Linked DNA regions of Marichromatium purpuratum 984. The protein of the gene in region 2 interacts with the protein of the main gene of each other region in a pairwise test. Links are inferred from orthologs where the notes say so. Each region holds a gene or a part of one and is shown on either strand. Other genes may lie near its edges.

What was found. The genes of interacting proteins can lie anywhere in the genome.
Region 1: the proteins of secA (region 2) and secB interact in binary tests that used the Escherichia coli proteins (3 or more experiments, as listed by UniProt). The link is inferred for Marichromatium purpuratum 984 from one-to-one orthologs.

The regions. Positions count from the first base shown.
Region 1 is NZ_CP007031.1:3,742,394-3,745,365, forward strand. The notes cover bases 29-2,929. They hold secB (protein-export chaperone SecB), read left to right. Parts: upstream 29-1,182; coding sequence 1,183-1,677; downstream 1,678-2,929. Other genes in these bases: MARPU_RS16260 (ArsR/SmtB family transcription factor), read left to right, coding at 82-444; MARPU_RS16265 (rhodanese-like domain-containing protein), read left to right, coding at 601-1,038; MARPU_RS16275 (NAD(P)H-dependent glycerol-3-phosphate dehydrogenase), read left to right, coding at 1,674-2,684; MARPU_RS16280 (tRNA (cytidine(34)-2'-O)-methyltransferase), read right to left, coding at 2,724-2,929. In the rest of the region: more of MARPU_RS16280, read right to left, coding at 2,930-2,972. UniProt on the Escherichia coli protein: One of the proteins required for the normal export of some preproteins out of the cell cytoplasm. It is a molecular chaperone that binds to a subset of precursor proteins, maintaining them in a translocation-competent state.
Region 2 is NZ_CP007031.1:3,208,421-3,211,826, forward strand. What follows is about bases 13-3,347. They hold secA (preprotein translocase subunit SecA), read right to left. Parts: upstream 3,042-3,347; coding sequence 213-3,041; downstream 13-212. Other genes in these bases: argJ (bifunctional glutamate N-acetyltransferase/amino-acid acetyltransferase ArgJ), read right to left, coding at 13-208; MARPU_RS13925 (M23 family metallopeptidase), read right to left, coding at 3,287-3,347. Outside these bases: more of argJ, read right to left, coding at 1-12; more of MARPU_RS13925, read right to left, coding at 3,348-3,406. UniProt on the Escherichia coli protein: Required for protein export, interacts with the SecYEG preprotein conducting channel.

The sequences.
Region 1 (2,972 bases), 530 kb from region 2 along the record:
CGGCCCACAGCGTGCCGCATCGCGCTTGACGGACAAAGCGTTTATCATCTTATGGTGAAACATTGATTAGACACGATCACGATGGTGAGCAAGCTGAGCCAGTCTCCCCCCCCGATCCTCAACGCCGCCGGCACCGAGCCGCTCGACCTGTTCGCCGACGACGCGGATATCGAACGCGCCTCGCGTTCGCTCAAGGCGATGTCGCACCCGCTGCGGCTGAAGATCCTGTGCACGCTCGGCGAACAGGAGGTCAGCGTGCAGGAGATCGTCGACCATGTCGGCACCTCACAGAGCAATATCTCCCAACACCTGGCGATCCTGCGCGACAAGGGTATCCTGGCCTCGCGCAAGGACGCCAACCGTGTCTACTACCGTGTCAGCGACGGTCGCACCCTGCAGCTGATCGGGATGATGCGCGAGGTCTTCTGTCAGCACGTTCGCTGACGCCTCCGGGGTGTCGCCTGCCGCCGCGGCTCCTTATACTCTGAACCCCCTTTGCATCAGCGCCGGTTCGCGCGATCTCGCCGCCGCACCCCGATCAGCAGCGGTGACGGGCGGCACGCGAGCGGCGCTCCAACATTCATGTGAGACTGCATCGCGATGTCGCTAGACCAGCTCGTCCAGTTCGTGGGCAACCATTGGCTCCTGTTCCTGGCGCTCGTCGTCATCCTCGGGTTGCTCATCCACAATCTGATCGTCGGCAGCAAGGGCAGCGTCGAGCCGCTCGGGGCCACCGAAATGATCAACCGCCAGGATGCGGTGGTGATCGACGTGCGCCCGGCGGCCGACTTCGCCAAGGGGCACATCCTCAACGCCATCAACATCCCCATGAACGGCTTCAAGAATCAGCTCGCCACCGTCGCCAAGCACAAGGGCAAGCCGATCATCGTCAATTGTCGCTCCGGCTCGCAGTCGCAGATGGCCTGCGCCCAGCTGCGCAAAGAAGGCTTCGAGGAGGTCTACAACCTCCGTGGCGGCATCATGGGCTGGGAGGCGGCGAGCCTGCCGCTGGCCCGCGGCGGCAAGAAGAAGCGCTAAACCCCGCCCGCGGCGCGGCGAGTCCGATCGGCCCGCCGCGCCGCGGGTACCATCGCCCCGTCCCGGCTCGCCGGGGCCGATCCGTTCCCGCCGCCCGGCGCCAGCAAGGACGCCGGCGGCATCACCAGACACAGGAATCGCGGCATGGCCGACAAGCAACAGCAGACCCCCGAGCGTCAATTCTCCGTCCAACGCGTCTACATCAAGGATGTCTCCTTTGAGTCCCCCAATGCGCCCGAACTCTTCCGCGGCGAATGGACCCCGAAGCACACCCTCAACCTCAACACCCAGATCAACGACCTCGACCAGGATCACTACGAGGTGGTGCTCGAGGTCACGGTGACGGTCAAGGTCGGCGACAAAACCGCCTTCATCGTCGAGGTGCAGCAGGCCGGCATCTTCAGCATCGCCGGTTTCCCCGAGCAGGAACTCGGCCCGATGCTCGGCGCCTACTGCCCGAGCCTGCTCTTCCCCTACGCCCGTGAAGTGGTCTCCGACCTGGTCTCCAAGGGCAGCTTCCCGCACCTGGTGCTGCAGCACGTCAACTTCGACCTGCTGTTCGCCCAGCACCAGCAGCAGCGTGCCCAGCAGGAGGCCCAGCAGGGCGGCACCGCGCCGACCGAGGCGGTCCAGCATTGAGCACCACCCCCAGCGCCCGGATCGCGGTCATCGGCGCCGGCTCCTGGGGCACGGCGCTGGCGCTGCAACTGGTGGCCAACGGCCACCAGGTCAGGCTCTGGAGCCATGAGCCGGAACAGATCGCTGCACTCCAGCGCGACCGCGAGAATCGCCAGTTCCTCCCCGGCGTGGCCTTTCCCGAGGGGTTGATCCCCACCGCCTCGCTCGCCGAGGCCCTGGCCGACGCCAGCGACTGTCTGGTGGTGGTGCCGAGCCATGCCTTCCGCACCGTCGCCCGCCAGCTCGCAGCACACCTCTCCGAGGGCTTCGGCGTGGCCTGGGCGACCAAGGGGTTGGATCCGGGCAGCAATCAGCTACTCCATCAAGTCGCCCAGGAGGAACTCGGCGAACGACCGCTGGCAGTGGTCTCCGGGCCGAGCTTCGCCCGCGAGGTCGGCGACGGCCTGCCGACGGCAGTCACCGTCGCCGCCGAGCGCGAGGCCTTCGCCCAACACATCGCCGGGTTGCTCCACGGCGGGCGCTTCCGCGCCTACACCAGCAGCGACATGGTCGGGGTGGAGATCTGCGGCGCGGCGAAGAACGTGCTGGCGATCGCCACCGGCATCGCCGACGGTCTCGGCTTCGGCGCCAACACCCGTGCGGCGCTGATCACCCGCGGTCTGGTCGAACTGATCCGGCTCGGTCAGGCGCTCGGCGGTCGCCCCGAGACCTTCATGGGGCTGGCCGGGATGGGTGACCTGGTGCTCACCTGCACCGACGACCAGTCACGTAATCGCCGCATGGGACTGGCGCTGGCCGGGGGCGAGAGCATCGAAGCGGCACGCGCGCGCATCGGCCAGGAGGTCGAGGGTGTGATCACCGCCAAGGCGATCCACGGCCTGGCCCAGCGTCTCGGCATCGAGATGCCGATCAGCGAACAGGTCTATCTGGTGCTCCACGCCGGGGTCTCGCCGGCACAGGCGACCCAGGCACTGCTCGAGCGCGAACCCAAGCCCGAGTTCCACTGACCCCCACGCCCGGACCGCGTGCGGTCCGGGCGCCCGCCCTCAGCGTGGCGCGGCACCGGCAAACCCCTGCTGGCGCCAGGCCTCGAATACCACCACCGCGACCGCGTTGGAGAGATTGAGACTGCGATTGCCCGGACACATCGGGATATAGAGCCGTTGCGACTCGGGCAGCGCCTCGATGCGCGCGCGCGGTAAACCCCGGGTCTCCGGACCGAACAACAGCGCGTCGCCGGGCTGATAGTCGGGCTTGGTATAGGGCACCTGACCATGACTGGTGAGCGCAAACAG
Region 2 (3,406 bases):
GCGGCGCGGCGCTCGCGAGATGGCGGCGCGCCAGGGTCACCGGCGCGGCACAGAAGGCGTTGCGGGTGAACACCGCGGCGCAGGTCGCGCCCTCGGCCAGCTCCATCACCACCAGGTCGTCACGCCCCTGGTAGCGAATGCCGGCGGCGGTGGCCCCGAGCCGGATGCCGGGAACCGGGAGGAAGTCGATCGCGTCGCTGGTGTTCATGGTCTCAGTCCGCCTTGCCGTGACACTGTTTGTACTTCTTGCCCGAACCGCAGGGGCAGGGCTCGTTGCGACCGATCTTGCGACCGTCGCGGACGTAAGGCGCATCGGCCTCACCACCGGGCTGAGCGCCACGCCCCTCCTGCTCGGCACCAGGCTCCGGCGCCGTCCGTCCACCGTCGAGACCGGTGAAGGCGTCGTGCTTGAACTCGAAGCCAGCGCTCGGCGCGGCCTCACGCTCGGGTAGCTCGGCCGCGGTCTGCACCTGCAGCTTGGCGAGGGTGGCAACCACCTCCTGCTTGATCGAGTCGAGCATCGCCGAGAACATCTCGAAGGCCTCGCGCTTGTACTCCTGCTTGGGGTTCTTTTGCGCGTAACCACGCAGGTGGATGCCCTGACGCAGATAGTCCATGGCGGCGAGATGATCCTTCCAGTGCGCGTCGAGGGTCTGCAACATCACCGCCTTTTCCAGCTCGCGCATGTTGTCGGCGCCGACCACGCGCGCCTTCTCGGCGCTCTGCTCGGTGAGGGTCTCGGCGATGCGCGCGCGCAGCGTCTCCTCGTGCAGCGAATCGTCCTCCTCCAGCCAGCGACGCAGCGGCCAGTTGCCGCCGAAGTGCTCGGCCAGGGCCTGCTCGAGACCAGGCAGATCCCACTGCTCCTCGAAACTCTCCGGCGGCACGTAACCGTCGATGAGCTGGCCGAGCACGTCGCCGCGCATCGCCGCGATGGTCTCGCCGACGTCGGTGATGTCCATCAGCTCGCGCCGCTGGCGGTAGATCACCTTGCGCTGGTCGTTGGCGACGTCGTCGTACTCGAGCAGCTGCTTGCGGATGTCGAAGTTGCGACCCTCGACCTTGCGCTGGGCGTTCTCGATGGCCTTGGTCACCCAGCGATGCTCGATCGCCTCGCCCTTTTCCATGCCCATGCGCTTCATCATGGTCCCGATGCGCTCGGAGGCGAAGATGCGCATCAGATTGTCTTCGAGCGAGAGATAGAAACGCGAGGAGCCAGGATCGCCCTGACGCCCGGAACGACCACGCAGCTGGTTGTCGATACGCCGCGACTCATGGCGCTCGGTGCCGATCACGTGCAGACCACCGGCGCTCATCACCGTGGCGTGACGGCTCTCCCAGTCGGCGCGCAGCGCGGCGGCGTCGGCCCCGGCGCCAACGGCCTCCAGCTCGGCCTCGAGGTTGCCGCCGAGGACGATGTCGGTACCACGACCGGCCATATTGGTGGCGATGGTCACGGTCCCCGGACGACCGGCCTGGGCGATGATCGCCGCCTCGCGCTCGTGATGCTTGGCGTTGAGCACCTGGTGCTCGATGCCTTCCTTGGTGAGCAGGTTGTCGATCAGCTCCGAGGTCTCGATCGAGGCGGTACCGACCAGCACCGGCTGACCACGCGAGACGCAGTCGCGCACGTCCTCGATGATCGCCTGGTACTTCTCCTCCTGGGTGAGGTAGACCAGATCGCCGCGGTCGTCACGCACCGTCGGCTGGTTGGTGGGAATCACCACCACCTCGAGCCCGTAGATCTGCTGGAACTCGTAGGCCTCGGTGTCGGCGGTGCCGGTCATGCCGGCGAGCTTGGGGTAGAGACGGAACAGGTTCTGGAAGGTGATCGAGGCCATGGTCTGGTTCTCGGCCTGGATCGCCACGCCTTCCTTCGCCTCGACCGCCTGGTGCAGCCCCTCGGACCAACGCCGCCCGGGCATGGTGCGCCCGGTGAACTCGTCGACGATGATCACCTGACCGTCGCGCACGATGTAGTCGACGTTGCGCTGAAACAGCGCGTGTGCGCGCAGCGCCGCATAGACGTGGTGCATCAACGCGATGTTGGCCGAGTCGTAGAGGCTCGCGCCGGCGTCGAGCAGGCCGGCCTCGACCAGCATCTGCTCGACGCGCTCGTGTCCTTCCTCGCTGAGGTAGACCTGGCGCATCTTCTCGTCGACCGAGTAGTCACCGGGGCCGAAGTCGGGCTTGCCCTCGTCGTTGGTGATCGGGTCCTGGCGGGTCAGGCGTGGGATCAGGGTGTCGATCTTGTTGTAGCGATCGGTGTCACCCTCCGAGGGACCGGAGATGATCAGCGGGGTCCGCGCCTCGTCGATGAGGATCGAGTCGACCTCGTCGACGATGGCGTAGAAGGGGTCGCGCTGGACCCGCTGCTCGGGGCGGAACGCCATGTTGTCGCGCAGGTAGTCGAAGCCGTACTCGTTGTTGGTGCCGTAGGTGATGTCGGCGGCATAGGTCTCGCGCCGCGTCACCGGACGCAGATGACGGTAACCCTCGCCCTCGACCGGTTCATGGGCCGGGTCGAGCAGATAGGATGCGGCATCCGGCCCCATGCCACCGGAGGAGTTGATGACGCCGACCGAGAGCCCGAGGAAATGGTAGAGACGCCCCATCCAGGCGGCGTCGCGTCGCGCCAGATAGTCGTTGACGGTGACCACGTGCACGCCCTTGCCGGGCAACGCGTTGAGATAGGCGGCGAGGGTCGCGACCAGGGTCTTACCCTCACCGGTACGCATCTCGGCGATCTTGCCGTCGTTGAGCACCATGGCGCCGACCATCTGGACGTCGAAGTGACGCATGCCGAGCACCCGTCGCCCGGCCTCGCGCACCACCGCGAAGGCCTCGGGGAGCAGCGCCTCGAGGGCCTCGCCGTCGGCCAGCCGCTTGCGGAACTCGGTCGTCTTGGCGGCGAGCGCATCGTCCGACAACCGCTCGATTTCGGGTTCGAGTGCATTGATCTTCGCGACCGACTTCAGCAGCGACTTGACCAGGCGATCGTTGCGGCTGCCGAAGACCTTCTTGAGCAGTTGAGTGACCATCGAATTGACTGAGACCTGTGCCTAGGAAAATCGGGGAATTGTACCGGATTTGCTTGACCGTTGCGGGACCACCGGGGGCGGAGCCCAGGGCTCCCGCGCGATCATCACCATCCAAGGACCACCTTGGCGCAGCATCGTTCGTCAAGAGCCGCCCTGAGGCCTTGGCGCTCAATGCTGATCGAGGAAGGAAGGAGCACGACACCATGGAGGCGCGCGATGCGCCCCGCTGAACCCGCAAGCGGCGCTCAACCGCCCGACTGATCGGCACCGGCGTCGGCCAGGGTGCGCTTGGGCGTCTTGCCAAGGTAGACCATGGGGTCAACGGCCTTACCGTCCTTGATCACCTCGAAGTGCACGTGCGGACC